Regions from separate parts of the Bacillus sp. LLTC93 genome, predicted to be linked through region 2. Evidence: riboswitches for the same ligand, from Rfam matches in the RefSeq annotation. Region 2 holds a riboswitch; each other region holds the start of a gene.
What was found. A riboswitch is a leader RNA that binds a small molecule or an ion and turns the genes downstream of it on or off. The one in region 2 is predicted to bind thiamine pyrophosphate.

Region 1: it holds a riboswitch for thiamine pyrophosphate, as region 2 does, so the genes downstream of both, tenA (thiaminase II) here and thiC (phosphomethylpyrimidine synthase ThiC) in region 2, are expected to answer to the same signal.
Region 3: it holds a riboswitch for thiamine pyrophosphate, as region 2 does, so the genes downstream of both, tenA (thiaminase II) here and thiC (phosphomethylpyrimidine synthase ThiC) in region 2, are expected to answer to the same signal.

The regions. Positions count from the first base shown of each region.
Region 1 is NZ_PVME01000003.1:536,770-547,707, forward strand. Features, by position in the region: gene C6W18_RS12310 (thiazole biosynthesis adenylyltransferase ThiF) at 1-100, opposite strand, end outside; gene C6W18_RS12315 (thiazole synthase) at 97-864, opposite strand; gene thiS (sulfur carrier protein ThiS) at 869-1,072, opposite strand; gene thiO (glycine oxidase ThiO) at 1,069-2,181, opposite strand; gene tenI (thiazole tautomerase TenI) at 2,165-2,782, opposite strand; gene tenA (thiaminase II) at 2,757-3,467, opposite strand; TPP riboswitch at 3,548-3,657, opposite strand; gene C6W18_RS12340 (monovalent cation:proton antiporter family protein) at 3,711-5,561, opposite strand; gene prpE (bis(5'-nucleosyl)-tetraphosphatase PrpE) at 5,724-6,467, shown strand; gene C6W18_RS12350 (RluA family pseudouridine synthase) at 6,509-7,375, opposite strand; gene C6W18_RS12355 (NAD kinase) at 7,420-8,220, opposite strand; gene yjbM (GTP diphosphokinase) at 8,286-8,915, opposite strand; gene C6W18_RS12365 (UPF0738 family protein) at 8,949-9,314, opposite strand; gene C6W18_RS12370 (CYTH domain-containing protein) at 9,551-10,129, shown strand; gene C6W18_RS12375 (lytic transglycosylase domain-containing protein) at 10,151-10,915, shown strand.
Region 2 is NZ_PVME01000001.1:715,452-726,389, reverse strand. Features, by position in the region: gene safA (SafA/ExsA family spore coat assembly protein) at 1-510, shown strand, start outside; gene C6W18_RS03920 (YhcN/YlaJ family sporulation lipoprotein) at 645-1,262, shown strand; gene C6W18_RS03915 (LysE family transporter) at 1,312-1,944, opposite strand; TPP riboswitch at 2,184-2,293, shown strand; gene thiC (phosphomethylpyrimidine synthase ThiC) at 2,420-4,180, shown strand; gene C6W18_RS19935 (hypothetical protein) at 4,214-4,363, opposite strand; gene C6W18_RS03905 (hypothetical protein) at 4,555-4,737, shown strand; gene C6W18_RS03900 (protein kinase family protein) at 4,773-5,417, opposite strand; gene C6W18_RS03895 (intercompartmental signaling factor BofC) at 5,657-6,157, shown strand; gene ruvA (Holliday junction branch migration protein RuvA) at 6,307-6,912, shown strand; gene ruvB (Holliday junction branch migration DNA helicase RuvB) at 6,924-7,928, shown strand; gene C6W18_RS03880 (DUF2905 domain-containing protein) at 7,921-8,121, shown strand; gene queA (tRNA preQ1(34) S-adenosylmethionine ribosyltransferase-isomerase QueA) at 8,156-9,184, shown strand; gene tgt (tRNA guanosine(34) transglycosylase Tgt) at 9,216-10,361, shown strand; gene yajC (preprotein translocase subunit YajC) at 10,409-10,675, shown strand; gene C6W18_RS03860 (TIGR04086 family membrane protein) at 10,725-10,938, opposite strand, start outside.
Region 3 is NZ_PVME01000008.1:5,670-16,607, reverse strand. Features, by position in the region: gene C6W18_RS17370 (type 1 glutamine amidotransferase domain-containing protein) at 109-765, shown strand; gene C6W18_RS17365 (hypothetical protein) at 907-2,034, shown strand; TPP riboswitch at 2,091-2,194, shown strand; gene tenA (thiaminase II) at 2,282-2,968, shown strand; gene C6W18_RS17355 (ECF transporter S component) at 2,965-3,564, shown strand; gene C6W18_RS17350 (ABC transporter ATP-binding protein) at 3,539-5,137, shown strand; gene C6W18_RS17345 (energy-coupling factor transporter transmembrane component T family protein) at 5,127-5,861, shown strand; gene C6W18_RS17340 (methyl-accepting chemotaxis protein) at 6,011-6,850, shown strand; gene C6W18_RS17335 (YwqG family protein) at 7,023-7,838, shown strand; gene licT (BglG family transcription antiterminator LicT) at 8,072-8,905, shown strand; gene C6W18_RS17325 (beta-glucoside-specific PTS transporter subunit IIABC) at 9,232-10,938, shown strand, end outside.

The DNA of each region.
Region 1 (10,938 bases), on a different contig from region 2:
CTCCCGCTCCAATAATGACAGCCTTTGAGGCGTTTAACTGCTTTTGCCCATCTGTTCCGATCGGCGAAAAAAGCTCTTGACGTGAATAACGTGTGCTCAAAACGCTGGCATCCCTTCCTGCGGACTGCTGGCTGTACCATAGTTTTTCAGCGGAATACGTCCTGCCTCAAAACCTAATCTTCCTGATTCAATGGCCAGCTTCATCGCTTTGGCCATTTTCACAGGGTCCTTTGCACCAGACACGGCGGTATTGAGTAATACAGCGTCAGCCCCTAGTTCCATCGCATAAGCAGCATCCTTAGGAGAGCCTACACCCGCATCAATAATGACCGGCACCTTCGCCTGCTCGATAATAAATGAGAGATTCAGAGGGTTTAGTAAGCCTTGACCTGAACCGATTGGAGAGGCCCCTGGCATGATGGCGTGGACACCGAGTTCTTCTAATTTTCTTGCCAGTACCACATCATCTGATGTATACGGCAGCACGATAAAACCTTCTTCCAATAGCATTTCAGATGCTTTTAGCGTTTCGACTGGATCAGGTAGAAGGGATCTTGAACAGCCAATCACTTCTACCTTGATCATGTCACACAGCCCCGAAGCCTTCGCTAAACGGGCAATGCGCACCGCTTCTTCCGCTGTACTTGCGCCTGCTGTATTTGGAAGTAATGTATATTTTGATAAATCAAGCTGCTCTAAAAAATTCGGTTGAGATGCTTCAAAAATGTTCATTCTTCGCACAGCAAAGGTCAAAATTTCAGCTTCTGATACGTTCACTGCTTCTTTTTGAACCTCAAATGATGGATACTTTCCTGTACCAAGTAATAGTCTTGATGTGAATGTTTTTCCGCCAATGTGTAGCATTTTGTCATCCTCCTCCTACAAAGTGAACGATTTCGATCGTGTCATTTGGTTGAATTTCTACTTGTTGAAACGCTTCTTTATCAATAATTTCTTGGTTCTTTTCGACGATCACTACACGATTTTCAAGCTGATAGGCTGATAGCAGATCATAGATCGTTCCATTCTCTTTATCGAAATCAACAACTCTGCCATTCAATTGAATTTTCATATAAACAGTGCCTCCTTTCGGCCAATGCGAAACGCATGAAGCCATTCCTCTTGGACAGGCTTGCCTAATATCAGGTCGCGAATGATTTCTCCAGTAATTGGCGCAAGTAAAATGCCATTCCGATAATGTCCCGTTGCAAAAAGAATACGCTCATCTTCCGGGTGTCTTCCGATATAAGGATGCCGGTCGCTTGTCGCCGGGCGAAGTCCTGCCCAGCATTGATCAATCTGCATCTCCTTTATAGAAGGCATGAGCTGAGACGCTTTTTGAATCACAGCTTCAATGCCGCCAAGTGTCGGAACAGCCTGCCAATCATTTGGCTTCATCGTTGCACCAATTACGAGCTTTCCGCTATCTCTTTGAACGATATAACAATGATCATGGTAAATGGTGTGTGCGAGCGCTGGGCCGCTATTCCATACAGACACACATTCTCCTTTTACTGGATAAAGAGAATAAGATAACCCTAGCTCTTCAAAAAAGCGGCCAGACCATACACCACTTGCTATCGTAAGGTCATCACATGTGAATGTGCCATTAGCTGTTCTGACAGTGATTGCTTCTTTGTCCCGCATGACTTCGATCACAGGTGTAAACTCCTTCACATCTGCCCCGTACCGAACAGCTGCCTGCCACAATGCCCTGCATACCGCATAAGGCTCAACATGAACATCCTCTTCAATTAAACCTGCTCCCATGATGTCATTTGCGATTTGCGGCATACGTTTTTTCACACAACTTGCCTCAAGCCACTGAAACGTAGACAAATGCTGCATCCGGCAAAGTGTACGTTTTTCTTCTTCTGTAAAGGCTACCTTCATAATACCGCCCGCTGATTTTCGAATATCAATGCCTGATTCATGCTGAAGATCAACTTTTAATTTTTCATATAATGCCTGGCTTGCTCTGCCTACCTGAAAGAAAATATCCTCATGACCCTCTCCTTCAGCATGTGCACCGAGCATCCCAGCAGCCGCACTCGTCGTTTGCTTCCCTATCTCATTCGCCTCAAGTAAAAGAGTCTGCTTTCCTGCTTTTGCGACGTGATACGCAATGGACATCCCTATGATTCCACCGCCAATGATTGCAACGTCATAATGCTTTTTCATAAGGATTCTCCTTTAGCTTTTTAGAAAATGCTTGGGCCTTGATGCGCGGCTGATGGTGAGTGAAAATTCCTGACATGACAGCAATCCCTTTCACATTCACGTGCAGCAATTCTGGGATTCGATCAGGCGTCACCCCGCCAATGACCACCACCGGAATGGACAGCGCAGAAGTCAGTTCTTCCACAAGCTTTACGCCTCTCGCCTTAAGTCCTGGTTTACATGAGGTGTTATATACGTGCCCAAACATGACATACTCTGCACCGTTTTCCTCGGCCGCTTTGGCCTCTTCTATCGAATGAACAGACACACCCGCATGAAGGTGAGGAAATTTTTGTCGCAGCTCCTTTGGCGAAAAGCTGTGGCCTGGGAGATGTACCCGGTGAATATTGGTGAGCAGCGCGACGTCTACTCGGTCATTGATGACGAGTTTCTCTTTCGGTACACCTTCTGAACGGAGTTGTTTCACGAGATCAACAAGCTCACTTGCTGTTTTAGACCGTTCCCGGATATGAATAAAGTCCACTTCAGATTCAATGGCTTTTATTTGCTTGATCAGCTCATTAACAGGAAACGAATCATTTGTCACTGCGTGGAGTTCCATTTGCACCAACTCCATCTAAGCATGCTGTTTGCCACGTTTCCTTTTTATACGCCATCTCCCAGAAATGGTATTCGTAATAGCTTGAAATCACAAAATTTTCTTTCATATTGGCCCGTACATGTTCTGGTGCTTTTTCCGCGAGTTCATCAAAGCGGTTGACCTGTTCAAAGACAAGCTCTTTAAACCAATCCCCTCCATATGTCAAAATCCATTCTTGGTAAATCGAATGGTCAGGTGTCGTTTGTTTCAGCTTTTCCCCCACCTCATAATATAGCCAGTAGCACGGCAATAACGTGGCTAAAATTTCTTCAAATCGTCCGCTTTTCACAGACCTGTACATATGTGAGGTATACGCATAAGCAGTGGGTGAAGGCTTAAAGCTGTCGAGTGCTTCGTCAGAGATCTGAAGAAGCTCTGTGAACTTTCTATGCAGGGATAGCTCTGCTTCATACGTGCCCTGCGCATGATACGCCATTCTGCCCGTCGTATGTAAGTCCTCACTAATGGCAGCTCCATATGCTTGCATCTTTGCGAAATGAGTTAAATAATACGAATCCTGCATCACGTAATAGGTGAACCGATCGAGTGAAAGTGTGCCATCTCCAATTCCTTTCACAAAAGGATGCGTAAAGCTTCCATTCCACCATGTTGCTGCTGCCTCTTTACATTCCTTTGAAAATGTCATGTTCCTCTCTCCTCCTGTTTCTTCATATAAAAAAGCCACTTTCCGCGTGGAAAGTGGCTTGGAATTTGTAAAAAGCATAGTCAAAAACCGCACCACTTCCCTACGCAGGTATGAACCTGTTCAGGTAATGAGGGTCTAAAAGTCGACACTTTTATCTCAGCCCTTTTAAAGGACTCCCCTAGTGGATCAAACATATGATGTTGTACCTCTATCTTAATCAGGAATTGTTCATTGGTCAAGGGTTCATTGCAACTCTAATTGGGCTCTAAGTCCTGCCACATATTCCCGGGAACCTGACACAAGCACGCGGTCTCCGCTTCTGAGCGCCGTATCTCCGTGCGGTACTAAGCTGTCTATCCCTCTAAAAATACGGACAAACACCAAATCGCCGGTAAAAGGGAATTCCCGCAGCATGACATTGTGATACCGATGATTGTTCATTTGAATTTGATACAAAGAAGAATCCTCATTTGTTAACAATCGAATCGCATCAGGCGCTTCAATTAACGCTCTTAGCACCGTTTTAGATGATAGGAAATTAGAAAAAGTATCAATGCCCGCTTCCTTCAGCGTCAGCTCTGCTTCCGCTTTGTTAACACTTGCAATGACTTGTTTCGCCCCTTCTTCTTTTGCAAATAAAGCAATTTCCTTATTTTTTGTCTCACTGCCTGTTGCTACGACTAGAACATCCTCCTGGCCGATGCCTGCCTTTCTCAGCGTCTCATCGTCGTATTGCTCAATCGCTTCAACTTCAAAGATCGAATCGGCAGCAAGCTGTGCTTCTTTATTTTCTTGAAACACATGCAAAATACGGATGTCATATTCATCCTGATGCAAATCAAGTGTTACGGGTAAAGTCAGCTGGTTTGCCCCAATAAAGGTCACACGCTTTTTTTGATTCGTTTCTTGTTCTTTTTTAAACAGCGCTTTAAACCAAACAGGCGTTAAAATACTCGTCAACACAGCGACTAAAATCAATGCGCCTGACATTTTATGATCAATGACACCAAGCCGCTCCCCAATCGTCGCAGCTGCAATGACAAGTGATAACGTCGATGTTAATAAAAAGCCGGAGCCGATGACTTTTTTCATGTCATACCATTTTTTCAAATAAAGAATGGGAATTAGCTTACTAAGCAGTAATGCAATAAACAATAGCGGAATCATGATCATAATGGTTGGGTCCTTGAACAGTGCCCATATATTCAGGTCCACACCGACCATCACAAAAAAGATCGGGATTAAAAATCCGTAACCAAATGAGTCGAGCTGCTGGACAAGCTCTTTATTTGGCGAAAGGAGGGACACGAGCACGCCTGCTAAAAACGCCCCAAGAATATTTTCAGCACCGAGTGATTCAGATAAGGCAACTAAGACTATAATGAGAGTAAAGATTGCCCTTGTCCCAATTTGCACCGTTCCTTTTGACATGGACTGAAAAATGGATTTTGTCTTAAATACTCGGCCAAATAAATAAAGAAGAATGCCCGCTGCAAATAATAATAACAGCAGCCACATGTTCCCTGTTCCATCGCCATAAATGGAGGAAAACACAGCAAGTAAAATCAGCGTCACCAAATCAGCAATAACGGCCACAAGCAGAATGATTTGACCAATATTCGTCTGCATCAACTTTTCCTCTTTTAAGGTTGGAACCACTACACCTAATGAGATGGTGGAAATGATGAGCGTCATTAAAAAGGCATTTTCGATAAACCCTGCGAGTACAAACGCATAGGACAGGATAAAGGAAATACAAAATACCCCAAGAAAAATAATGGTGGCTGCTTTAAACGTATTCGGTTCTTTTAGACCATTTGGAAGTTCTCTTGCTTTCTTCTTTGATTCAAAAGAAGAAAAATCTATTTCAAGTCCACTTAAAAACATCAGAAAAATAAAACCAAGCATGGATAACGTATCTAGCCATGCGTCATGTTCGACAACTAGTTGAAACCCGCTTTTTCCAATGATGAGCCCCATGATAATTTCAGCGACAACGACCGGAATGGTCAGCTTAAATCGGTGCAATAAAATGGGGGTGAAAAAGGCTACGATAATAACGACAACGAGTGATGAAACAGATGTATGCTCCATTGGCTAAAGCCTCCTAACATTCATATTTAATTTTTTAAGTCTTACGTTAAAGCATTGATTCTAACAATTGCCTAAATGAAATGAAAGCCATTCGTTATATTTTCTAAAATTCAAACTTCTTTATACCCGATGAATTGATGAGAAAGATCAGGAGGAAACCTTATGAAATTCGATATCATTGGTGATATCCATGGCTGCTACGAAGAGCTGCTTACCCTCATATACAAACTAGGATACGAACTCAAACATGGATTACCCGTCCATCCTGATAAGAGAACACTAGCACTTGTCGGTGATTTAACAGATCGAGGGCCTCAATCAGTAGACGTGATGCAATTTGTCATACATGCCTATTCGCATGGAGCGATCCGTTACGTACCTGGAAACCATTGCTTTAAGCTTTATCGCTATTTAAAAGGAAATCCCGTTAAATTACTGCATGGCATTGAAACAACAGTGAACGAAATAAAAAAACTGCCGCTTCATGAAAAAAACAAATTATCATATGAATTTAAACAGTTATTTGAGAAGGCTCCGCTTTATGATGTGCTGATTCCAGATGAGCTGATCATTGCACACGCAGCGATGAAGGAAAAGGATATTGGAAAGAAGCCAAATAAACAGATGCGATCTTATCTATTATTCGGTGCTGTCACAGGAGAGATTTGGCCGGATGGACGACCTGTGCGGAAGGACTGGGCAAAGGAATATGAAGGGAAACCATGGATTGTTTACGGTCATACACCAGTGAAAGAACCTCGATTTGTTGGCAGAACAGTCAATATTGATACAGGCTGCGTTTTTGGCAATCAGCTGTCAGCTCTTAAATATCCTGAGCTTGTAACTGTCTCTGTCCCTTCATCTATGCCATATGATGATTCTAGATTCCAACATTTCACATCATAAAAAACCCGGCCCTGCTTTGCAGGTGACCGGGTTTTCATTCTTTAAAGAAGCAATGCCTTCATGTCAGCTGGCAATGGAGCCGAAAATGTCATTTGCTCACCTGTCATCGGATGAGGAAAGACAAGGGTTTCACTATGCAGCGCCTGCCGATCCATTCTCTCGCTCGTTCCGCCATACAGCGTATCACCGATGAGCGGATGACCAAGATATTGCATATGCACACGAATTTGATGTGTTCTTCCAGTTTCAAGTACAAGAGACACATCCGACATGTTCAAATCAGCGTCTACCTGTCGCACTGTATAATGCGTCACTGCCTCTTGACCATCCTCATCGACCATGCGTTCAATGATACTATCCCCTTTTCGGGCAATTTTTGCACGAATGGTTCCATGCTTTTGTGCAATTATGCCCTGTGTAAAAGCTCTGTATGTTCGCTTGACTTCCCCTTTTTTTTGCGCTTTTGATAAAAGGCTGTGTGCAAAGCGATGTTTGGCGACAAGCATCACACCAGATGTATCACGATCAAGACGGCTCACCAAATGAACCGTCAGCCGAACAGACTGCTCAGCATAATGGTAAAGCAGACCATTCGCAATACTATGCTCAGGGTGCTCTCTAGAAGGAATAGATGGGATATATGGCTTCTTATTCAGCACAAGCACATGCTCATCCTCAAATATTATATCCAGCGGAATCGGAGCTGGTTTGAGCCCTTCACTCACTTTTTCCTCAGGAAATAAAATGGTGAGCCTGTCTCCCTCGTGCAGCTCATATCTCACGGTGACATGCTCTCCATTAATCAACAGATCACCGCCATCAAATTTAATATCAGTCAGCATTCTTTTCGAAATACCAAGATCAATTAAATAGTCCTTTAAGGGCAGCCCCTTTTCTTTGGCTGTCATGGTTTTGGTTAGCGTAAAGTATTCCAGCGAGAACGACCTCTTTCTTATTCTCCTTTTCCGATAAAGGAATCTTGCACCCTTTTCCAAAATGGAAATGGTCTAAATCGGGCAAAACGAACATTCTCGTCTGCCACTCGACATTGAATAGATTTAACATCTTTATGAAGCAGCGACAAATGATCAATTGTTACCTGAAAATCAACATCATTAATTGGTTTGATCACACAAGTATGATGGTCTGGCAAAATCAGCGGTGAACCGACCGTTCGGAATACTCTATTGTTGATTGAGGCCATTTCTGCCAGTTGAATGGCTCTAATGGAAGGGTGGATAATGGCGCCCCCAAGTGCTTTATTATAGGCCGTACTGCCAGATGGCGTAGACAAACAAAGACCGTCACCTCTGAAAGTTTCAAAAAGCTGACCCCTAATTTCAACATCTGCCACAAGCGTGCCTTCCATACTTTTAATCGTACATTCATTCATTGCTAAATATTTCTCTTCCCGGCCGCCGTCGTTATATCTAACGATGACTTCAAGAATAGGATATTCCACAATATGATAAGGCGTTTTGGCAATCGCTAGGACAAGCTTTTCGATTTCACTTGGCACCCAATCAGCATAAAAACCAAGATGACCTGTATGAACACCGACAAAAGCTGTTTCATTTAAGCGGTTGCTATAGCGGTGAAAAGCATATAAAAGGGTTCCGTCTCCTCCAACAGTAATGACAAGATCCGGTTCCTCTTCATTTAATTCCATTCCAAAATCCAATAAGTAGGTCTGAATTTTATTTTTGAGTGTGTCAGATACAGAATTCCCTTTCGAAGAAACTGCAAATTTCATGAATTCTTCTCCTTTTTCACCTTGCTGCTATGAGAGGGCAGCATCATATTTGATCAAGCTTAGGCTCAGCTATCGTTTTTCTTTTTCCGGGAAAACGCCACTTGTGCTTCTTGAATTTCCCCTCTGATTTCAGACATCTCATCATCAAGAAGAGATGCTGCCTCAGAAGCTCTTTGAAGGCGCTGCTTGACCTTCTCCGGGATATTCCCGCTATATTTATAATTCAGAGAATGCTCGATGGTCGCCCAAAAGTTCATGGCAAGCGTACGAATTTGGATTTCGACCAGGAGCTGCTTCTCTCCATTGACTGTTTGCAGCGGATATAACACAACAAGGTGGTACGAGCGGTATCCGCTTTCTTTATGTTCTGCAATATAGTCGCGTTTATCTACAACCACAAAGTCTTTTCGTGACTGGAGCATTTTTTTTACAACTTGTATATCTTCTACAAACTGGCACATAATGCGAAGCCCAGCAATATCCTGCATTGTTTCAATCTCATGCATCGGGATGTTTTTACGCTTTGCCTTTTCTAATATGCTAGCAACGGGTTTCACTCGGCCTGTGACAAATTCTACTGGTGAATGGTCATCCTCAAATTCGTACAGCTTTCGAATGCCTTTTAGTTTCACTTTTAGTTCTTCAACTGCTTGTTTATACGGTGCGAGGAATTGATCCCATTGTTTTTTGTCCATGAAACTTCCCCCAATTCCAAATACCTAATTATTTCAGAGGAATGTGCTCTTCACTTTCTCTTCCATATCTCCGTAATTGGCATTGTCTTTAATATTGTCGATTAAATAGTTTAATTCCTGATGAAGTTGAATGAGTTCTAACGATTGTTCTTCCGCCGCCAAATAGACAGGGATGTCAAGATTCATTGCTTCTTTTATTGGAGCCCATGTATGTTCCCCTAAAATAAGATACATAAAAGACTCCTCGGTTTCGAGTATGTAAACGAACGCAAAGTGATCAGAATCAACAAGCATTTGTCCTGATGCTTTTGCTTTTTGAATTTGCTCCTCTGACTGGATCGTCAAAATCAGCCTGTCTTCTTTTAAAGTTGCTTCTGTGATTTCAATTCTGTTTTGCATCATGATCTCCTTTACAACAAAGTACAGCTTTATTTTATCATATCAAGTTCAATATTGATAAACCGAACTTTTTGCGAAAATACCGTTTTCTTCTTTTATATGATCATTTCACATGATTCAGCTTAAATGTTAGTACTTGTTAAAGGACTAATTAAAGAAAAAAATAGACTTTTACATAGAGAACACACATCATGTACAATATGAATATTTCCTCTAAATGAAAGGTTGATGTCAAGATGGCACAGGAAATTGAAATCGAACTAAAGCAATTATTAATGAAAGAAGAATTTGAACAGCTAAAACAATATTTTCAATTGAAGGATGCGGATTTCCGCACTCAAACCAATTATTACTTTGATACACCTCACTTTGATATAAAATCTCAATTTGCTGCATTAAGAATGAGAGAAAAAGACGGTCAGTGGGTTCTCACGTTAAAAGAACCACACGAGATAGGCTTGCTCGAAACCCATCAAACGATAGCTCCTCCTACTCGCGTTGACGATTTTGAGCTGCCAGAAGGTGAGGTGGCGGACCGGTTAGACCACCTGAACATTCAAAGGGATCAAATTGTGTATTTTGGTTCGCTTGAAACATCAAGAGCAGAAAAAATGATCGAAGAAGGCTTAATTGTTTTGGATCACAGCCGATATTTAACAGTAGAGGACTATGAACTTGAATTTGAAGTGAGTGACTTAGAAATCGGACAAGCCGCATTCTCCGCACTGCTCCATCAATTTCAGATCCCAGCACGAAACACGAAAAACAAAGTGGTTCGTTTTTATGAAGAGAAAATGAAAACACAAAATAGATGAATTCCTTGAAGGAGGAACATGATGAACGTCAATCAACTTCAATCCTTTATGCAGCTTCAAGCGCTCAAAACGTTACAATCGGATAACGGACAATCGCAAATGCAGACCGGCCAAGAATCGAGTGCTCAAGCTTCATTCCAGTCGCTGTTGCAAGATTTTTTAGGCGGATCAGAACTATCACGTCTCCCGCTCTCAATCTCTGCTTTTATGGGAACGGATCCATCAACGGCTCCGAACACACAATATGCGCGTACGAATCCATACCTATCTGCCATCGCCGGCAGTGATCAGCTTCAATCTCAGTCTTTATATGCTGATGACGCTCAATTAAATACGGCAAATGGCATTGGAAACGTCTTAAACAACAATTATACGCCGCCGCTTCAAAAAGCGGTCTCAAGCGGTTCATCAAAAGAGATTAATCAGATCGTGTCACAAATGGCTGAAAAGCATGGCGTCCCAGAGAAGCTGATCCACGCGGTCATCAAGCAAGAATCCGGCTATCGCTCGAATGCTGTCAGTCATGCAGGTGCGCTCGGGCTCATGCAGCTCATGCCGTCTACTGCTAAATCACTTGGCGTGAGTAATGCCTTTGATGCGGCCCAAAACATTGAAGGCGGAACGAAGTATTTAAAACAAATGCTTCAGAAATATAATGGAAATGTCTCACTCGCTTTAGCTGCTTATAACGCAGGCTCAGGAAATGTAGATAAATATGGAGGCATTCCACCATTTAAAGAGACACAAAATTATGTAAAGAAAATCACAGCACAATATTATGCCTAAACCGAAGAGAATAACCTCTTCGG
Region 2 (10,938 bases):
TCATATGATCCTTATTATGGTCATGGTCATTACATGCCTGCGATGTATCCATATCCGCAGCAAATGGTACCGGCTTCACCTATTTTACCAGGATCAGGTCTTTGTTATCCGGTCCAGCCGTATTATCACCACCATATGATGCCGTATCCTTACCCTGCTCAGCCATATTATCCAGCCTATCAAGCGCCAGCTTACTATGGGGAAAATTATGAGCATCATGCAAACGATGGACATCACTGGCACCACCACATGCATCCAAATGCAAATGCAAATGCAAACGCAAACGCAAATGCTAATCAAGGCTTTTATCCAAACGCCTCAAATGAAGCATATGGCAAGGAAGACTGCGGATGTGATGATGGCATGAAGCATCATCATCAGCCATGGCCTGGACATTATCCAAATCCTGTTCCGTATGGTCAAATGGGTGGTTATCCCGCTCAGCCATACATGCAGCAATATCCAAGTCAATCGGTTTTTGCAAGACCAGAAGAAGACGAAGAAGATTAACGACGGAAGGGACGATCTCAATCGTTCCTTTTTTTGTTTATAACTGACAGCTTGATTTTTCCCTGAACTGTACATGCTAAAACAGAGCCTGTTTTCGCGCTCATGAGATTGAATTTGTACAGGGGGTTTTTCGTTTGAGACAAAAATGGCAAAAAACAATCGCATTAGTGCTTCTTCCTATTGGTTTAACTGCATGTGGTACAAATGACAACGCGGGTGTAGATACTCGTCACAATCAATCAGGCCAGCCGGTTGGTTATCATTCGAATCAACGGGCGACAGACAACAACCAAGATCACCAAGGCCCAATTTCTGAGCTTATGGAAGGGATGAACGGAAATACAACGAATGTTGATTATCGTTCACGTCCTACGGAGGATCAAGTGAGAATGCCGCTTACTGGCGGAGATGGACGCTATAGTCATGGAGATATGAATTATCATAACCAAATGTCGTTCTCTGGCTACGATAAACAAGAGAACGTACAGCGTTCACGAAAAATTGCGAACCGTGTGAATAAAATGAACCACGTAGCAGACTCACAAGTGATGGTCACTGATGAAAATGTGTATATTGCGATTAAATCAGATGGACGCCTGACGGCAGAAGGCGTAACACAAATAGAAGAAGCAGCGACTCGTTATGCAGATGGAAGAGCTGTCCAAGTCATCAAAGACGAAGGAGCATTCACACGCTTCAGAGATATGAGAAAAACGCAATTTGAAACAGGCCAAACAGGCATGACCCGATAGTTGAATAAAATAAAAAAGGCTAAAGTTCATTACGAACTCTAGCCTTTTCTTAAAAATATACCTTGATGCCTATATAAAATTCGTAAAAGAAATAACAGCCAAATCCAAGTAATAAAATACCAGCAATAATGGATGTCCACTTTATCATTGTCCGATTCATCACTTTTCTTGTCAAAGATACAATTGTGAGAAGACCGAGGTCATGAAGAAGAATCCCTGCCAAAATACCGCTGGCAGCCAACATAAATTCAGATGAATCTGTTTTAGTATAAGCATCTGCCAGTACAGCACCAAACACCGATACCCAGAACACAAGGTTTCCAGGAGATACTGCCACAAGCAAGCCGTTTCGGTATGTTTTTGCGAATGATTTGTTGACTTTTTCTCCTGCTAAATGGATGTCTTGGTTCGCATTTTTAATGGAATCGTATGCAAGAATCATTAAGAATACGGCCCCGATCAGCCAAAGCGGAATTTGGACAAACGGCAATGATAAAAACTGTGCGAATCCTGCATATAAAGCCAAGATGAGCAAGATATCTATTGTCATGCCGCCGGCTCCAACTGTTAAGCCATGAAAGAAGCCGTTTTTTAACCCCTGCTTTGTCATTTCAACCGTGATCGCTCCAACAGGTAGAGCAATTGAGAATCCTACGACGATAAATGTTAGAAATGTTTGCAATCGACTAGAACTTCCTTTGAACAAATAGTTTGTATAAAAATTCTCCGTTTAGATTAATTATACATAATAGGATAAAAGGATCAATGATTATTTCTGATTTGATCGAATTAAAGGGTAGAGCTGTTGTATAGAAGTTTGCATATCCTGCTCATCGGTGTAGCTTGTAGGGGAAAGGAACTATTTTCCTGAATCTTCTTTTTTTCATATCGCCTCTATGATAAACTGATGTGGAAATCAATAAGAGTGACTAGGGGTGCCCGCTAAGTGGGCTGAGAGAGAAGCTTAAGCTTCTTAACCCTTTGGACCTGATCTGGCTCGTACCAGCGTGGGGAAGTTGAAGATGATACATGTGTCATAAGAATGACATTCATGTTTTTTTCTGACGACGAAACCAGGTTCTCAACATAGAGCCTGGTTTTTTGCTGGTGCTGATTCCATCCTGTCCGATGACAAAAAGAGAAGGAGAGAACAGCAAATGAAAGAAAATAAAAATGTCCCATCAACTCAATCTTTACTATCAAGCTTTGACGGAAGTCGAAAGGTGTATGAGCAGGGCTCAAGACCTGACATCTTGGTGCCAAAAAGGGAAATTATGCTCTCAAATACTGTGACACAGGCGGGAGACATTCAAAATGACCCGATCCGTGTGTACGATACAAGTGGACCGTACACAGATGAGAATGCCCATATTGATGTTACAAAGGGTTTAAATCGTCTTAGAGCGGCGTGGATTAAAGAAAGAGAAGATACAGAAAGCTACGAAGGGCGTCATGTGAAACCGGAAGATAACGGGTATCGTTCAAAGGGGAAAGAGCCCTTTCATCATGTTCATACTGATTTTCATCATGTGCCGCTTCGCGCGAAACATGGCGCCTGTGTGACACAAATGCATTATGCAAAAAAAGGCATCATCACACCTGAAATGGAATTTATCGCTTTGAGAGAACAGCTAAGCCCTGAGTTTGTTAGAGAGGAAGTAGCCAGCGGAAGAGCAGTCATCCCAGCGAATATTAACCATCCAGAAAGTGAGCCGATGATTATTGGAAAGCATTTTCACGTCAAAATCAATGCGAATATTGGCAATTCAGCTGTGACGTCATCCATCGATGAAGAGGTAGAGAAGATGACGTGGGCGATCAGGTGGGGGGCAGACACAATGATGGACCTGTCCACTGGAAAGGACATTCATACAACGAGAGAATGGATCATTCGAAATTGCCCAGTCCCAGTAGGAACCGTTCCCATTTATCAGGCACTTGAAAAAGTGAATGGAGTGGCAGAAGATTTGACGTGGGAAGTGTACCGAGACACATTAATTGAACAAGCTGAACAAGGTGTAGACTACTTCACGATTCATGCGGGCGTGCTATTAAGGTATATTCCGCTTACAGTCGATCGAGTAACGGGAATTGTGTCAAGAGGCGGAGCGATTATGGCAAGATGGTGTCTCGCTCATCATCAAGAAAACTTTCTTTATACCCATTTCGAAGATATTTGTGAAATTATGAAAACCTATGATATTGCCTTTTCTCTTGGAGATGGACTCAGACCAGGTTCGATCGCTGATGCAAATGATGAGGCGCAGTTTGCAGAACTGAAAACGTTAGGCGAATTGACAGAGATCGCCTGGAAACATGATGTACAGGTGATGATTGAAGGACCTGGACATGTCCCGATGGATAAAATCAAAGAAAATGTCGATAAGCAGATGGAGATTTGCAAAGAGGCACCATTTTACACGTTAGGACCTCTTACAACTGATATTGCCCCGGGATATGATCACATTACATCCGCTATCGGCGCTGCCATGATCGGCTGGTATGGAACAGCCATGCTGTGTTATGTGACACCAAAAGAGCATTTAGGTCTGCCAAATAAAGAAGATGTGAGAGAAGGCGTCATCGCTTATAAAATTGCCGCACATGCAGCTGATCTCGCAAAAGGACATCCTGCTGCTCAAAAGCGCGATGATGCATTATCGAAAGCGAGATTTGAATTTAGATGGCGGGATCAATTCCACCTGTCACTTGATCCAGAAAGAGCTTTGGCGTTCCACGATGAAACATTGCCAGCTGAAGGTGCAAAGACCGCTCACTTTTGCTCCATGTGTGGACCGAAGTTTTGCAGTATGAAAATTTCTCATGATATCCGCAATCAATCAGAAGAAGTGGAAAAAGAGATGGAGAAGAAGGCAAAAGAGTTTGTCAGCCAAGGAAGTCAAATCTATCAGTCCTAAAAAAGAACCTCGCACTTCTCTTGTGCGGGGTTTTTATAAAACGGCTGAAAAGGCTTTTCTCACGAGATGGAAAAATGCTCTTACTGCAATCGCCATGATTTCCATACTCGGAATCAGGGCATCTGTTAAATGAAACAAGACAGTTTGTCTCTCTGGAGATGTTCGTTTCTTTTTCTGTTTCATGAAGACAGCCTCCTTTCTAAACAATATACTTCTTTACAGATTAGAGAGATAGAGATGTTGTGTGAATTTAAACAAAATTTAAACTTCTTGCGTTTGGAAGGAAAGAAGGAGGGGAAACGAGTTGAATAGAGAATGAATGAAAAGAGCTGACCTTACCAGTTAGCGAACAAGAAAGAGTGGAAGGTGATCTTATGATGAAAGTATTCAAGGTAACATTTCATATGAACAATGGGGAAGTGCTTGATTTCGAGCTAAAACGTCCAGCTACCTACGATGTGTATAAAAAAATTGAGGAATCCAATCAATGGTTTAAGCTGAATAATGAAATCATTAACCTATTAAATGTCAATAGTATCCATGTAGAAACAGAATAAAACAGAAAAGCCGCTCGGAAGGAGAGCGGCTTTCATTATGCAGAGAAATCATTTCGGTTGTTAAGCTGGCCGCGGGAGAACCAGTTCTTTTTATACAAATAGGCAATCACTTCAAGCCACAGACGCGGCGCTTTTTTAGGGAAAAAAGGTTTTTGGTAATAGACATAAGCAGCTTTTAAATCATCCCATTGATGACATGTTTTCGTTTGGGTGAAGCGGGCAACGTCGATTACCTTCACGAGCCCTTCCTTTGTTAAGATCAGGTTGCGCAGATGGATATCTGAAGGGTTTAACCCTTTATCACGTGCTTCTTCTAGCGCCTCATCTACTTGTTCAATCATTTGTTTCTTGATCGGAATCCCCTTTGTCAGGCATTCATAGAATGTGTGACCTTTTATATATTCCATTAAAATATACTGATCCCCAGACTCATAAATCTCAGGGTAGTAAGACGAACCGGAAAGTTTTTCATATATTGCTGCCTCTTTGCGGGCAATGTGTTGATAAGAGGGAAAAAAGACTTTTAACGCCATTTTCTTGCCGTCTTTTTTATATGAAAATACATAAGCACTTCTTCCTTTGCCGCACAGCTCAAGCTCTGCCGGTTTTAAGGCGAGCTTATTAAAACGTTTTTCTTCATGATACTGAATCGATTCGGCTAATCTTTTGACATCTGACATTGACTTCACCTTCTTTGGTTTCAGTTTATGCGGCTGAAAAACGAATGATGAAAAAACCGTTTCATTCGATAAAGCAATGGATTGTATAAAACATAACATTTACGAATGAAGGATACAATGAAAGACTCTTAAAACGAGTCCATGTAATCGGTTTGGTTAATGTTTAGAAAAAAGGGTCAAACTACATATGTCATGCATCGATCTTATGTTCTAAAGAGGTGTAAATAGTGAAAGTGAAGATGAAACGTTTCGTTACAGGACTTATCATGACAAGTGTTCTTTTTTCCGCTGCGGATATGGAAGGAAAAGAACACTTGCAAAAGCAGTCAAGCACCATCAACGTGCAGCTTGAAAAAGTCTATCTAGACGGCGATGTGAGTATTGAAAGACACCGGGCATCATTAGAAGACAAAGACACATTTTGGACGCAGTATAAAGGCTGGACGCTCGTGGAACAACAAGAGGATTTTGCCCTTTTTAGAAAACAAATTGATGATATCTCTCCATTAAGTAAAGCAAATGGATATATCGGATTATCAGAGGACGGTGTCATTTCTACGTTTCATGGAAGGCCAGGCGACTGGGCGGAGCCTATTCACCTCTTCTTTCAAATTGATACGTCCCGTTTAGAAAGTCATGTGGAGGAGCAGCTTGAACAAGGCATTCCTTTTCGAACAAAAGATGAATTTGAGCATGTGCTTGAAGTCATGAAACCTTACCGAAATGAAATATCGTTTTAAAAGCGTGTGACAGCTTGCTGGTGTGAAGACCGCAAGCTGTTTTTCATGGTTGCACCGTAAAAATGGATTGAGCGAACGTATGTTAACTTTTATTGCGGTTTTCTCTTCGATTTATGTTACAATGAAGAACAGTCAAAGAGGTGAAAACGGTGATAGAGTTTGTGAAAGGGACCATTGATTATGTGTGCCCGCAATATGTTGTCATTGAAAACGGCGGAGTGGGATATCAAGTCTATACCCCAAACCCGTTTATCTATCAAGTAAATAAACAAGAAACGATTTATACGTATCATTACATAAAGGAAGACGCGTTTTCGTTATATGGATTTCAAACACGAGAAGAAAAAGCGTTGTTCACAAAACTGTTAAATGTCACAGGGATTGGACCAAAGGGCGCACTTGCGATCCTTGCTTCCGGTGATCCTGGCGCTGTCATTTCAGCGATAGAACGTGAGGATGAAGCATTCCTTATTAAATTCCCTGGCGTTGGCAAAAAAACAGCCCGTCAGATCATTCTTGATCTAAAAGGAAAGCTTGCAGATGTGGTGCCAGAAATGATTGGCAACTTATTTAATCACGAGGATCATATTCAGGTCGAAACGCAGCAAACCGCTTTAGATGAAGCGCTTGAAGCCTTAAATGTTCTTGGATATGGTGATCGTGAAATCAAAAAGGTTCTTCCATTATTAAAAGAAGAGAAGAATCTCACAACCGATCAATATGTGAAAAAAGCTTTACAAAAAATGTTGAAATAGGGTGATGTCTCATGGATGAACGGCTCGTCTCAACTGAAGCAGACAACCATGAATCAGCCATTGAGCAAAGTCTGCGGCCTCAGACGCTTAGCCAATATATTGGTCAGCGAAAAGTAAAGGATAATCTCAGCGTGTTTATTGAAGCTGCCAGGATGAGGCAGGAAACGCTTGATCACGTCCTTTTATATGGACCGCCTGGACTAGGGAAAACAACGCTTGCGTCGATCATTGCCAATGAAATGAATGTTCAGCTGCGTACAACGTCTGGACCAGCGATTGAGCGTCCTGGAGATTTGGCGGCTATCTTGACATCTCTTGAACCTGGCGATGTTTTGTTTATTGATGAAATTCATCGCTTGCAGCGCTCAATTGAGGAAGTGCTATATCCGGCGATGGAGGATTTTTGTCTAGATATCGTCATTGGAAAAGGAGATACAGCGCGCTCTGTACGGCTTGATTTACCGCCATTTACACTTGTTGGTGCTACGACCCGTGTTGGGCTTTTAACAGCGCCGCTTCGTGATAGGTTTGGGGTACATGCAAGATTGGAATACTATGAGCAAAGAGATTTGGCTCACATTGTAGCAAGAACAGCCGAGCTGTTCGAGATTGGGATCGATGTTCGCTCAGCTGAAGAGATAGCGAGACGTTCTCGTGGAACGCCGAGGGTCGCCAATCGTTTACTCAGGAGAGTAAGAGATTTTGCGCAGGTGCTTGGGAATCATGCCATTACACAGGACATAGCCGAAGATGCCCTTGAGCGTCTCCAAGTCGACAGGCTGGGACTGGATCATATAGACCACAAGCTGCTTTTAAGTATGATTGAAAAATTTAGAGGCGGTCCTGTTGGACTTGATACGATATCAGCGACAATTGGAGAAGAATCACATACGATTGAAGATGTGTACGAACCGTATTTACTACAAATTGGTTTTCTGCAAAGAACGCCAAGAGGCCGGATCGTCACAAGAGAAGCGTATGAACATTTTCATATGGAGGTTCCGATTCGTGACTGAATTCCCTAAAATATTGATGATTTTAGGTGGTGTCCTTTTTGCCGCAGGCTTATTGTTTCAATTGGTTGGTAAGCTTCCAGGTGATATTTTTGTGAAAAAAGGAAATGTGACGTTCTTTTTCCCCGTTATTACGTGCATTGTCATTAGCATCGTACTAACCATTTTACTCAATATCTTTGGACGGATGAAATAACGTTAACTAGTTAACTACAGAATAGGTGAAGGAAATGAAGCTAGAACTATTTGATTTTGATTTACCAGAAAGATTGATTGCACAAGTTCCACTTGAAAAACGAGATGCATCAAGACTGATGGTCTTAAATAAACAAACGGGTGCGATCACACATGATACATTCTCACAAATCACGGATTATTTTCAAAAGGGTGATTGTCTCGTTTTAAATAATACGCGTGTTCTGCCTGCACGTCTGTTTGGCATGAAAGAGGATACAGGGGCAAAAGTTGAACTTCTTCTATTGAAACAAGAAGAAGGAGACAATTGGGAAACACTCGTAAAACCAGCAAAACGTGTGAAAAAAGGAACGGTTATCACATTTGGTGATGGACGGCTCCAAGCGGTATGTACAGAGGAACTGGAACATGGCGGGAGAAAAGTCGAGTTTCGGTATACAGGCATTTTTTATGAAGTGCTTGAATCCCTTGGAGAAATGCCGCTGCCTCCATATATTAAAGAGCAGCTTGATGATCGTGAGCGGTATCAAACCGTGTATTCGAAAGAAGTTGGTTCAGCTGCCGCTCCTACTGCCGGTCTGCACTTTACAACCGAACTGCTGGATGCGCTGAAAGCGAAAGGTGTGCATATTGCTTTTATTACCTTGCACGTGGGGCTTGGCACTTTTCGTCCGGTCAGTGCGGAGCGTATTGAAGAACATGAAATGCACGCAGAGTTTTACGAAATGAATGAAGAAACGGCTGCAGAGCTTAATCGCGTGCGCCAAGAAGGCGGGCGGATTATTTCAGTTGGCACAACATCAACACGAACGCTTGAAACCATTGCAAGTGCACATGATGGCAAATTCCAAGCGTCAAGTGGCTGGACGTCGATCTTTATTTACCCTGGCTACACATTCAAGGCAATTGATGGAATGATCACGAACTTCCATCTGCCAAAATCCTCGTTAATTATGCTCGTCAGCGCATTAGCTGGACGAGAACACGTACTGAAAGCGTACAACGAGGCAGTAAAAGAGGAATACCGATTCTTCAGCTTTGGCGATGCCATGCTGATTCAATAAGAACATACAACAAAGACAGGAGGGCTCATTTTTGTCGCAATTACCGATACGTTATGAGTTCATTAAATCATGCAAACAAACAGGTGCACGTCTTGGCCGCGTTCATACACCGCACGGGTCGTTTGAAACGCCTGTATTTATGCCAGTAGGTACACTGGCTACAGTGAAAACAATGGCGCCTGAAGAATTAAAAGCAATGGATGCAGGCATCATCTTAAGCAATACGTACCATCTATGGCTCCGTCCGGGTCATGACATTGTGAAAGAAGCGGGCGGCTTGCACAAATTTATGAACTGGGATCGAGCTATTCTAACTGATTCAGGTGGCTTCCAAGTATTTTCTTTGAGTGAATTTAGAAAAATTGAAGAAGAAGGCGTTCACTTCCGTAATCACTTAAACGGAGACAAGCTGTTCCTTTCTCCTGAAAAAGCCATGGAGATCCAAAATGCGCTCGGCTCTGATATTATGATGGCATTTGATGAATGCCCTCCATATCCAGCAGAGTACGATTACATGAAACGTTCTGTGGAGCGGACAAGCAGATGGGCAGAGCGCTGCTTAACGGCACACCAGCGTCCAGAGGATCAAGGTCTGTTTGGGATTGTCCAAGGTGGAGAATACGAAGAGCTTCGTAAACAAAGTGCAAAAGATCTTGTTTCACTTGATTTCCCAGGATACGCCATTGGAGGTTTATCTGTTGGTGAACCAAAAGATGTGATGAACCGTGTGCTGGAGTTCACAACACCATTTTTACCGGCAGACAAGCCAAGGTACTTAATGGGGGTCGGCTCACCAGATTCATTAATTGATGGCGCCATTCGCGGTGTAGATATGTTTGATTGCGTACTGCCAACGAGAATTGCGAGAAACGGCACCTTGATGACAAGTGAAGGACGTCTTGTTGTGAAAAATGCAAAATATGAGCGTGATTTCAGACCAATCGATGAAAACTGTGACTGCTACACATGTAAAAACTACACACGCGCCTATATAAGACATTTAATCCGTACAAATGAAACGTTCGGAATTCGATTAACAACTTATCATAATCTTCATTTTCTGTTAAAATTAATGGAGCAAGTGAGAGAAGCTATCCGTGAGGATCGTTTAGGTGATTTTAAAGAAGAGTTTTTTGAGCGTTATGGCTTTAACAAACCGAATGCGAAAAACTTTTAACGCATAAACGAAAGGCTTTACAATCATTTAGAAAGGGGTGAGATAGAATGGATGGTGGTATGGGTTCAATCATTATGATTGTTGTCATGTTTGCTGTGCTTTACTTCTTGTTAATCCGTCCACAGCAAAAGCAACAAAAAGCTGTGCGTCAGATGCAGCAATCTTTATCAAAAGGCGATAAAATCGTTACAATCGGTGGTTTACACGGTGAAATCGACTCAATTGATGAATCAAAAGTGGTCATCAAAACAAGCGAAAACAACCGTTTAACTTTCGACCGTCGTGCTATTAGAGAATTAGCTGACAAAGGCTAATCCTCCAATACATAGCCATAAAAAAAGAGCGAATCATATCGCTCTTTTTTTATTTGCCTCGGAGATTGACCCCAATCATTCCCCCTAGCATACATATCCCCAAAAAGGCAGCATGATAGATGAATTGCTCTGGTGAAAAGGTTTTCCCAAACCCTAAATACTGAAATAAGAATACAGTAAGAGAAAAGATAAAAGAAGTGATAGCACCAATAAGCCAGCCACGTTCCTTTGCTTTCCCCCCAGAAATGATCCCTCCTAAAAAA
Region 3 (10,938 bases), on a different contig from region 2:
TTTAGAAAATCGGGTATACCATAAAGAGTTGCATTGAAGTCTAATTGCTTGATATTTAATTGTGCAAAATATAAAATGACCACATGAAGAATCGAAAGGATGATCAAATTGAGTAAGAAAGTTTTATTAGTATCGACAAGTAGCCCGGAAATGAACGGACACCCAACAGGCCTATGGCTAGAAGAATTGGCGGAGCCTTTTCACATCTTTAAAGAAAATGAACTAGATGTACAAATTGTCTCCATTCAAGGTGGAACTGTACCAATAGATAAAAATTCAATTCCTGAAGGTGTTCCAGCGCAATATCAGGATGTGTATGAATTACTTCAAGATACAAAGGCGCTAACAGATGTGAATCCAGCTGACTATGATGGGATCTTCTTTGCGGGAGGACATGGCCCAATGATCGACTTTGCATCCAATCAACTGGTAGCCGATGCGATCTTAGCAATTTCAGAAAAAAATGGTGCTGTCGGAGCTGTTTGCCACGGCGTTTCAGCATTTGTTGATGTGAATGATCGAGATGGAAAATCATTTATCGAAGGCAAAAAAATAACAGGGTTCACGAACGAGGAAGAGGATGCCGTTCAGCTGACATCAAAGGTTCCATTTTTATTGGAAACAAAGCTTCGTGAGCAAGGAGCAGTGTTTGAAAAAGGAGATGCCTTTGCGCCATTTGCTGTTGTAGATGGACAAATCATTACTGGACAAAACCCAGGATCAAGTGCAGAAACAGCACGCTTATTTGTCAAAACCATTGCATAAATCGTCAAAAATCCAGTCGTGACTCATACGGCTGGTTTTTTTGTTATAAAAATTTCCTGAAAAAGACCAAAACAAGTATTGGAAAAATGGTAAAATGATCACAGGGTAAAAAACCCAAATTAGGGAAAAGGGGATGTTCCTGTGAGAGCATTTTACGTAAAAATCACCGTAGCTTTGCTGTCTGTTTTACTAGTGACAGCAGGTTTATTTTCACCAGCATTAAAAGCAGAAGACGCACCAAAGTCAGATGGAAAAGTGTCGCCATTGTCGGAAAAAGCCATCCAGCAAGTGCAAGAGTCATTTTTGAAGCAGGATAAAGGAACCGCTATTCAACAGAAGCAAGTGAAAAAATCATTTAAAGTAGATAAGAAAAATGGAATCAGTATCAAACGAAAAGCAGCTAAAGATGGAAAGCTACGAACGTCTGCTGTCCGTTCCATCGATGGACTAGCAATCAATCAATCGGCTGTCTTATCAGAGGAGGATCCAGTTGATTTATGGTTTTTAAGCACGTCTTCACCTCAGGCACTCATCAGCCGGATTACCTCTCAAAATGCTGATTATTTCGTTCAATTATTTGTTGTTGATTTTGAAGCAGGACAAGCTTATCCAACGGATCTTATTCAACCGGCAGGCAGTCTGCTTGGGGTAAGCAATTTACCAGCGGGTGATTATGCGTTTGGAATCACAAGCGGTGGAGACTTCGGAGACTCATATACATTACAGGTGAATGCAAAAAACCCACCCAATTTCACAGGTGCTGAATCCTTGTCATCAACCTTGCAATACTTTGTCGCTGCGTATGCCAATGGGGATGTTTTCGCAAATGGTACAAAAGTGTATAACAAACAATCGAAGACCGCCGATTATAAATGGGAGCGTGTGTTTTATTTCTCATATGATGGAAAATATGAACAGAGAACCCATTCTGTTGAAAGTGTGAAAGTGAAAAGTATTTCGGCACCAGTATCGTACTCTGCTCCTTATGCGAGTTCATCTGAGGCCATTCTCGTCTACTTAGATGTGGAGACATTGTTTATGTACCATCAATCATCGTATGCAAGCGGACAATACTACCATAGTAGCTTTGTTGATACGCTTGGGAAGACAACACCAAGACGCTTAGACCTTGATGATTTGACAAATTACGGCGATCATATTTTAGCCGTTGATTTAAAAACAGGACAGCCGATTGATTTCTTCAGTGTTCTTAATTTCTACTATGCTGCAGGAATCGAGAAGCTGCCAACGATTAATACATTGAATTAAGAAAGGCGGTTGACATCAAATCGCCACATGTGTACAGTAAAGATAATTAAATGACAAAAGTCCACTAGGGGAGTCATGTATGACTGAGACAAGAGGAAATCTTGGACCCTTTGAACCTGATCTAGTTCGTACTAGCGGAGGGAAGTGGAGCTGGACCTTGTCTTATTCATGATTGAATCGATAAGAAGGCCGCTCCATTTGGGGTGGCTTTTTCATTTATTCAACTGAAGAAGAGGAGGCTTTTTTTATGACATTTTCAACGCAATTAAGGAAAGAAGCAGAACCATTATTTGAAGCCATTTATCAGCATCCGTTTGTCAGAGGGCTGGCAGCAGGAAAGCTTGAAAAGGAACAGATCATCCATTACGTCAAACAAGATGCAGAATACTTAAATGCATTCATTAAAATTTATGCGGCAGCGATTAGTAGATGTACAGATAGAGAGGATATTGCCTTTTTCCATCAGCAGATCGCGTTTGTACTAGATAGTGAGACACATCCTCATCAAAACCTTTGCCGAGTGGCAGGTGTAGCATATGATGAGCTACAAGGTGCTACATTGGCTCCGAGTGCTCACCACTATATTCATCACATGCTGCAAGTCGCACAGGAAGGCACGCTTGGAGAAATTATTGCTGTTTTGCTACCTTGCCCTTGGACATATTGGGAAATAGGCAAACGAATGCTTTCAGATGTGCAGCCTGACCCGGCGCATCCATTTTATGAGTGGATCACATTTTATGGCGGGTTAACTGACTCAGTTACAGTTGAGCTTTGCAAAAGGCTTGATCAGTGGGCGGAAGGAGCAAGTGAGAAAGAAAAAGAAAAAATGAAACAGCACTTCTTCTTAAGCTGTCAGCTTGAGTACAAATTCTGGGAAATGGCGTTCACTTTGGAAGAGTGGCCAGTCAAGCTGGAGGTGCATTCATCATGACGTGGAAGATGAAAGAAGTCGTCCTTGCTGTGATCCTATCTGTAGCGTGCGGTGTGATCTATTTAGGGTGGTCCACTCTTTATTTACCGATTACAGCACTTGTTGGTCCAGCAGGAGGCAATATCATGTTTGGGATTTGGGTGATTGCCAGTCCAATCGTCGCTTATATCATCCAAAAGCCCGGAGCTGCCCTCATTGCAGAAACAGCCGCAGCCGCCGTGGAATTACTGACAGGCAGCCACTTCGGTCTTTCAGCTCTGCTGATTGGTGTATGCCAAGGACTTGGGGCAGAAATCGCCTTCGCTCTTTTTGGTTATAAACGATATCGCATGTGGACACTTATGCTGTCTGGTGCCTTTGCAGCTGTAGGAGCGATGGCATATAGCCTGGTTGCCAATGGATTTGGTTATTATACGCCTCAAGTTTTACTCATGACACTTGTGACTCAAATCATCAGCGGTATGATACTTGGGGGATGCTTAGCGAAAGTTGTAGTGGATGCATTATCCAAGACCGGTGTACTGAATCAATATGCCATCATGAAAGAAAAACGAAACAAAGGTGAACAGCATGGATTCATTTCTCGCGTGCAGTAACCTCACTGTCCGTTTTTATGAACAGCCTAAGCCTGTTCTGCATCAAGTATCTCTTTCTATTCAAAAGGGAGAAAAGGTGCTTATTTTAGGACCAAGCGGAAGCGGAAAATCCACGCTCATTTCGGTGCTTTCTGGTATCATTCCAGAACATATGGAAGCTGACGTGCAGGGAGAAGTGATGTTACAAAGACATACAGGTGTTATGTTTCAAGACCCTGATTCCCAGTTTTGTATGCACCGGGTCAATGAAGAAATTGCATTTAGCTTAGAGAACCGTTCTGTCCCTCGTGAAGAGATGGATGACATCATTCAGCATCTCATGCAAAAAGTACAACTGGATGTCGATCCGAATACAGATATTCACACATTATCAGGCGGCATGAAGCAGCGATTGGCGCTTGCTTGCTTACTAGCGTTAGAGCCGGATGTTCTGTTCTTTGATGAACCGACTGCACAGCTTGATCCAGCAGGCAGAATGGAGATATTTCAGCTGCTTCAGCAGCTTGCAGCTGATCAACATCAAACCATGATTTTTGTGGAGCATGTGCTAGACGGTGTCATCGAATGGATGGATCGGGTTATTTTATTAGATGATCAAGGCAGCATCTTAGCAGATGGATCTCCGAAAGAGGTGATGACAGCATATGAGGGAGAAATGAAAGAGGCAGGAATTTGGCGCCCAAAAATATTTCCCGAGAAATGGTCCACTATCATTCAAGATCCATTTCACCCACTGAGTCAAACACTTATGCAAACCTTTGAAGCAAGAAAAGAGCGGCGTGAGAAGGTGTCATCAATCGATCGAGAGACAATCATTCGCACAGATGATCTTCAATTAAGCTACGGAAAAAAAAGGATTATGAATGACCTGCAGTTGGATATAAAAACAGGAGATTGGGTGGCGATCATCGGGGAAAATGGAAGCGGAAAAAGTACATGTCTTAAACATTTGATCCGATTAGAGCCAATCAAAAAAGGCCATATTTTCTTAAAAGAAAAACATCTCAAAAAGTGGTCTGACCGATTACTATATGAAAAAGCAGGCTTTGTTTTTCAAAATCCAGAGCTACAATTTATACAAGACACGGTGTTTGATGAAATCGCATTTGGCGGAAGACAGCGAAATTGGCCAGAATCAGTGGTACAAGAAAAAACGTATCAGCTATTGGAAGAGTTCGGCTTAGAGAAGCATGCGGAAGCGCATCCTTTCACCTTAAGTTTAGGGCAAAAAAGAAGATTAAGTGTCGCCACAATGCTTCTTTTTGATCAGGATGTATTACTGTTAGATGAACCGACTTTTGGACAGGACGAAAAAACGGCGAAGGAATTAATCAGACGTTTGAAAGAGCGGCAACGCCAAGGCACTACCATTATGATGGTCACACATGATATGGAGCTCGTCGATAAATGCGCAGATCAGGTGCTGCTTTTTCACCAAGGGGAGCATGTGTATGATGGCACGCCTTATGATTTATTTTCAAATCAGAAACTCGTTGATTCCTATCAGCTGAGAGTGCCTTTGCATTATCGCTATGTGGCTGAAAGAAAGGACGTGCTGACGATTGCAAAGTAATCACTCCTTTCTATCCACTGTGAATCCAGTCATGAAATTACTCGCTCATCTTCTTGCAATGTGTTGTCTTATGGCGATTCCCGATCCCAAAACAACCTTCATCATCTGGCTGTTTGCTCTTGGTATCGGGCTTGTCCTAGGCGGTTGGAATATCAAGTATCTTATCACAAGATTGGTCCCTTATCTGATCTTTTTTATTCTCGTGTTTTGGATGATGGCGGCCTTCGGCAAGGGGGATCATACTGTTTGGAAGTGGGCGTGGTTTCATGTCACAGAGGAGAGTTTAAGAAATGGCCTCACCATATCTTTCAGAATGCTTGGCTTTGTGACCTTTGGTCTTCTTTTTACCTCTACAACAGATTTGACAGCCTTTATGATGAGCTTAATACATCAATGCCGAATGTCACCTAAATGGGCGTATGGGATGCTTGCCGGCTTCCGATTTATCCCGTTGTTTCAGAGTGAATTAAAGCAAATGAAGGCTGCGCATAAAATCAGGGGCTACAAGCAAAAAAACAGCTGGAAAGCCTTTATACGTTATGCACTTCCCCTTTTCACGCAGGGCGTACGAAAATCTGAACGCCTAGCGATTGCGATGGAAGCAAGAGGCTTCACAGGGACGAGGGAGCGAACGTATTATCATGTCATCAGCACATCTTGGATTGACTACATGTACCTTTTTTTCATAGGTATCAGTGTCTTCGTGTGCATTTTCTTTTTTTAAAAACACCCACATTCTCTTGATAGAATGTGGGTGTTTTATATGTCTTAGGTCATTTGATTGATATTAGTACACATTGCAGGCTGTAATAGATCATATAAAGAACCGATAAAGAGGATGTACTGAGAAAAAGAGAGGATGAACGTGAGCGAATGTCACAGAGAATTGATAACATAATAGACGCTTTACCAATCATTGGACTAGCTATGAGAGAGCAACTAACCTTTTCTGTTTTAGGGAAAGAGAAGGTTCTTTATTATCAGCAACATGGGAACATTGACTTAGGGTTTAAAGCTGGTGATACAGTGGCTAATGGATTTCAAAACTTTGCGATGCTGAAAAATGGGAGAGAGCCATCATTTATTCAAATCCCGAAAGAGGTGTACGGGATTCCAATGGATATCGTAGCCGTCCCGATTACAGATGAGAATGGTCAGGTTGTCGCTGCCTTTTGTGTTGCATATGACCAAACCAATCAACATCGATTAGATCACATCATGACAGAGAGCAACCAAGCATCTGAAAAACTAGTCGCGATGGTACAGCAAGTTGCCGCACATTCAGAGGAACTACAAGCGACAAGTGAACAAATACTGCAAAATACGAAAACCACTGTCGAAAATTCCTCTAAAATCAATCAAGTGTCCAATCTCATCAAAGGTATCTCTGATCAAACGAACTTACTCGGACTCAACGCATCAATAGAAGCTGCAAGAGTAGGTGAAGCGGGTGCAGGCTTTGGAGTGGTCGCAACAGAAGTGAGGAAGCTATCCACTCATGCGAAGCAAGCGACGACTGATATTGAAACAGCGCTAAAAGATGTACAGGGATCTATTAAAGGAATGGAAGAAGAAATTGCACAAATCGTGGCTTCCTCTGAGCATCAAGCAGAGCTTGTAGGCACTTTTACTAAAATTATTGAAGGACTTCACGAAACTAATGAAACGATGAAAGCATTGGCAGACGACTTAGTTAACTATCAAGTGAAATAAAAAATTCTGATCAAAACCTCCAGCTGAATAGGAGGTTTTTTTAACGTTTTAAGGTGAGGAACTTGTTAGGATATTGACCGATTGATCGCTGACAGGCAGGGTACACTTCTGTATGATAGAAAAAGAGAGACTAGCTTGGTCATTAGACCTATTCATAAGGAGGAAGACCATCGTGACACAATCAGCGAAGCTGCAAGAAATACTCGCACCTTACCGAACATTGTTAGATCAAACTGAAAAACCAATGATTCAATTACAGATGAAACAAGGAAAAACAGGACCATACGACAGCAAAATAGCAGGGGACCCTTACTTCCCAAAAAACGACGAATATCCAGTTGACGGTGAAGGACATCCTATGAAGCTTTTGGCACAAGTTAATTTTGGACAGCTGCCGAAGCTGAAAGATTATCCAGAAACAGGACTTCTGCAAATTTTTATTTCTGTTCATGATGATCTTTATGGGATGAATATTGACCATAAAACAGAGCAAAAAGATTTTCGGATTAAATTCATTGAAGAACCTTTTTTAGCAGAAGAAGAGTTATTAACTGATTTTTCTTTTGTGAAAATTCCAGATGATTTTTATTTTCCTGTGACGAAAGAAGGCGCGATAACAGGTGAATTATCAAGCGAAACGATCAGTGTAGGAGATTTTCGATTTGAAAAAGTCACAGGCAAACAAAGCTGGGACCTATTCGAAGGTGTAGAAGGTATTGATGGAGATGAAGCGGATGCCTTGCTAGATGAATTTTATGAGACAGAGAGTGGTTTTGGTCACAAATTGGGTGGGTATCCAGGCTTTACACAAGAGGACCCGCGTACCTACGAAGACCAGGAACATACCGTTCTGTTATTACAAATCGACTCAGATGATGAAGTGGATATGTTGTGGGGAGATTGCGGGATCGCCAACTTTTTTATCAAACCAGAAGACCTCAAACGAAAAAATTTCGAGAATGTCGTCTATAATTGGGATTGCTCCTGATTTTGTAAAAAACACTCTTTAAACACTCTTTATAGAGTGTTTTTGTGTATGTTTTTAGACTTTTTGTCCCTATTTCGTCATGTTTGAGAGGTAATATGTCATTCTTTCTAGTTGACCGTATCAAAAAAAAATGTAAAATCATCTTAAAGTCCTCTTTTTTGATAATAATAATAAAATGACATATCAATCAACAATAAATGCTCGAAAAAGCGGAATGTACTGGGGGGTATCAATTGATCATTTCGAAAGTAATCAATAATAATGTGGTCAGTGCGTATGATGACGAGCAGCATGAGCTGGTCATTATGGGCAGAGGGATCGCGTTTCAAAAGAAAAGCGGAGACCCGATTGACGAAGAACGTATCGAAAAAGTATTTTCCATTCAAAATAAAGATATATCAGAAAAATTTAAAACCCTGCTTTATGATATTCCAATCGAGTATATGCAAGTGTGTGAGGCGATTATTGATCATGCGAGAACGACCCTGAACAAAAATTTAAATGACAGCATCTATGTGACGTTGACGGATCATATCACCTTTGCCATCGAACGTCATCAAAAAGGAATGGACATCAAAAATGCTTTGCTCTGGGAAATTAAACGGTTGTACAAAGATGAGTTCATGTGCGGTGTAGAAGCGGTTCGGATCATACAGGACAAGCTTAACATCCATCTTCCTGAGGATGAAGCCGGTTTTATTGCGATGCACATTGTCAATGCAGAACTCAATGAGGAAATGCCGAACGTGATTCAAATTACCAAACTCATTCAAGATATTTTAAATATCGTCAAGTATCACTTTCAAATTGATTTAGACGAGGAATCATTAAACTATTTCCGTTTTGTCACTCATTTAAAGTTTTTTGGGCAGCGTCTGTTTAACGAAACACAAATGGAAAATCAAAATGAATTTCTGTATGAAGTGGTAAAAGAAAAAAACACAGCAGCTTTCCAATGCGCCGAAAAAATTAATGATTATGTTCAAAAAGAATACAACCGAAGTCTCATAGAAGATGAGATGTTATACTTAACTTTGCATATCGACAGAGTGATAAAAAGAAAATAAATTTAAAAAGAAAGCGTTGACATCACTAAATTAACATGATAATTTATAACTATAAACTAAATAACCCACAATCTTTTAGGATTGTTACTGGTCAAGCAGGCAAAACCTAAATCATTGTCCCTATCTTTGATAAGGCGTGATTTAGGTTTTTTTATATCTAAAGACATATAAAATTAAATAATGATCAATCGCTATGAAGGATTGTTACTGGTCAAGCAGGCAAAACCTAAATATCGATTAATGTCTGAATCGCTATTTTTCGGACATTAATGGATGTTTAGGTTTTTTCTATATCAAGATGTAATCAACGATTGGAGGGTAATACAATGAACCACAAACAAACAGCAAAAGAAGTTCTAGAGCTTGTCGGCGGTGAAAAGAATGTTAAGCAAGTCACGCATTGTATGACAAGACTTCGCTTCAACTTATACGATGAAGGCAAAGCGGATAAAGAGAAGCTGCAATCAACAGACGGGGTCATGGGTGTGAATCAAAGCGGGGGTCAATATCATGTCATTATTGGCAATGATGTTTCAAATGTCTATCAAGCGATGATTGCTGACTCAGGCCTGTCAACAGATGTAAAGTCAGGCGGTACAGAAGAGGCTTCAAAACAAAATGTGATTTCAAAGCTTTTCGATTTTATCTCTGGTGTCTTCACACCGATTCTTCCAGCCATCGCTGGAGCCGGTATGATCAAAGGGATATTGGCACTCATGCTGACGTTCCAGTGGATATCGGATAAAAGCAGCACATATGCAATTTTAACAGCTATCGGCGACGGAGCCTTTTACTTCTTACCGATTCTGCTTGCTGTAAGCGTCGCCAAAAAAATTGGCACAAATCAGTATATCGCCGCTGCCATTGCAGCCGCCGCACTGCACCCGCAGTTAACGGCTTTACTAGGCGCAGGAAATACAGAATTTCTAGGCTTACCAGTGGTGGCCGTTGTGTACTCTTCATCGGTCATTCCAATTTTACTTACTATCTGGCTCGGCTCATATGTTGAAAGATTCGCAGAAAAATACAGCCCGAAATCATTAAAGATCATCCTTGTTCCAACGGTCACACTTCTCGTCGTTGTACCAATTATGCTCATCGCGGTAGGACCGCTTGGTGGGATTATCGGAAATGGCCTTTCAGGTGGAATTGATTTATTGTTCAAACATGCAGGTATTTTGGCTGGATTCTTGATCGGCGGCTTCATGTCACCATTGATCATTACGGGTATGCACTATGCACTACTTCCAATCATGATCAACAATATTACGTTAAACGGTTTTGACTTCATTCTTCCAATGATGTTTGTAGCGAATATGGCACAAGCAGGCGCAGCATTCGGTGTCTTCTTAAGATCAAAAAACAAAACATTCAAATCATTGGCGATGTCTACAAGTATCACTGCATTAATGGGTATTACTGAACCTGCTATGTATGGTGTGAACATGCGATTGAAAAAACCGTTCCTTGCAGCCCTCATTGGTGCAGCAGCAGGCGGCGTGTTCATGTCGATCTTTAAAGTAAAATCATATGTGATATCTGGATCAGCAGGTCTCCCGGGTCTCCCAACATTCATTGGTCCAACATTTGTCTACTCCATCATTGGATTGGTCATCGGTTTTGTTGTAGCAACCATCATGACACTTGTCCTAGGATTCAAAGATGTACCAGTGAAAGATGATACAAAAGCAGACAAACCAGAAGAAAAGAAAGACACAGCAGCACTTCAAAATGAAGTGGTACAAAGCCCGCTTGAAGGACAACTAAAGCCGCTAAATCAAGTAAATGATGCAACATTCTCAAATGAAATCATGGGTAAAGGTACAGCCATTGTCCCAACAGTTGGACGTGTAGTAGCACCATTCAATGGCAAGGTTGAAACCATTTTTCAAACGAAACATGCCATTGGCTTAAAGAGTGACCAAGGCACTGAGCTCCTCATCCATGTTGGAATTGATACGGTGAAGCTCGGCGGAAAGCATTTTACAAGTCATGTAGAGTCAGGTGATCTTGTTCAAGCAGGAGATGTGCTC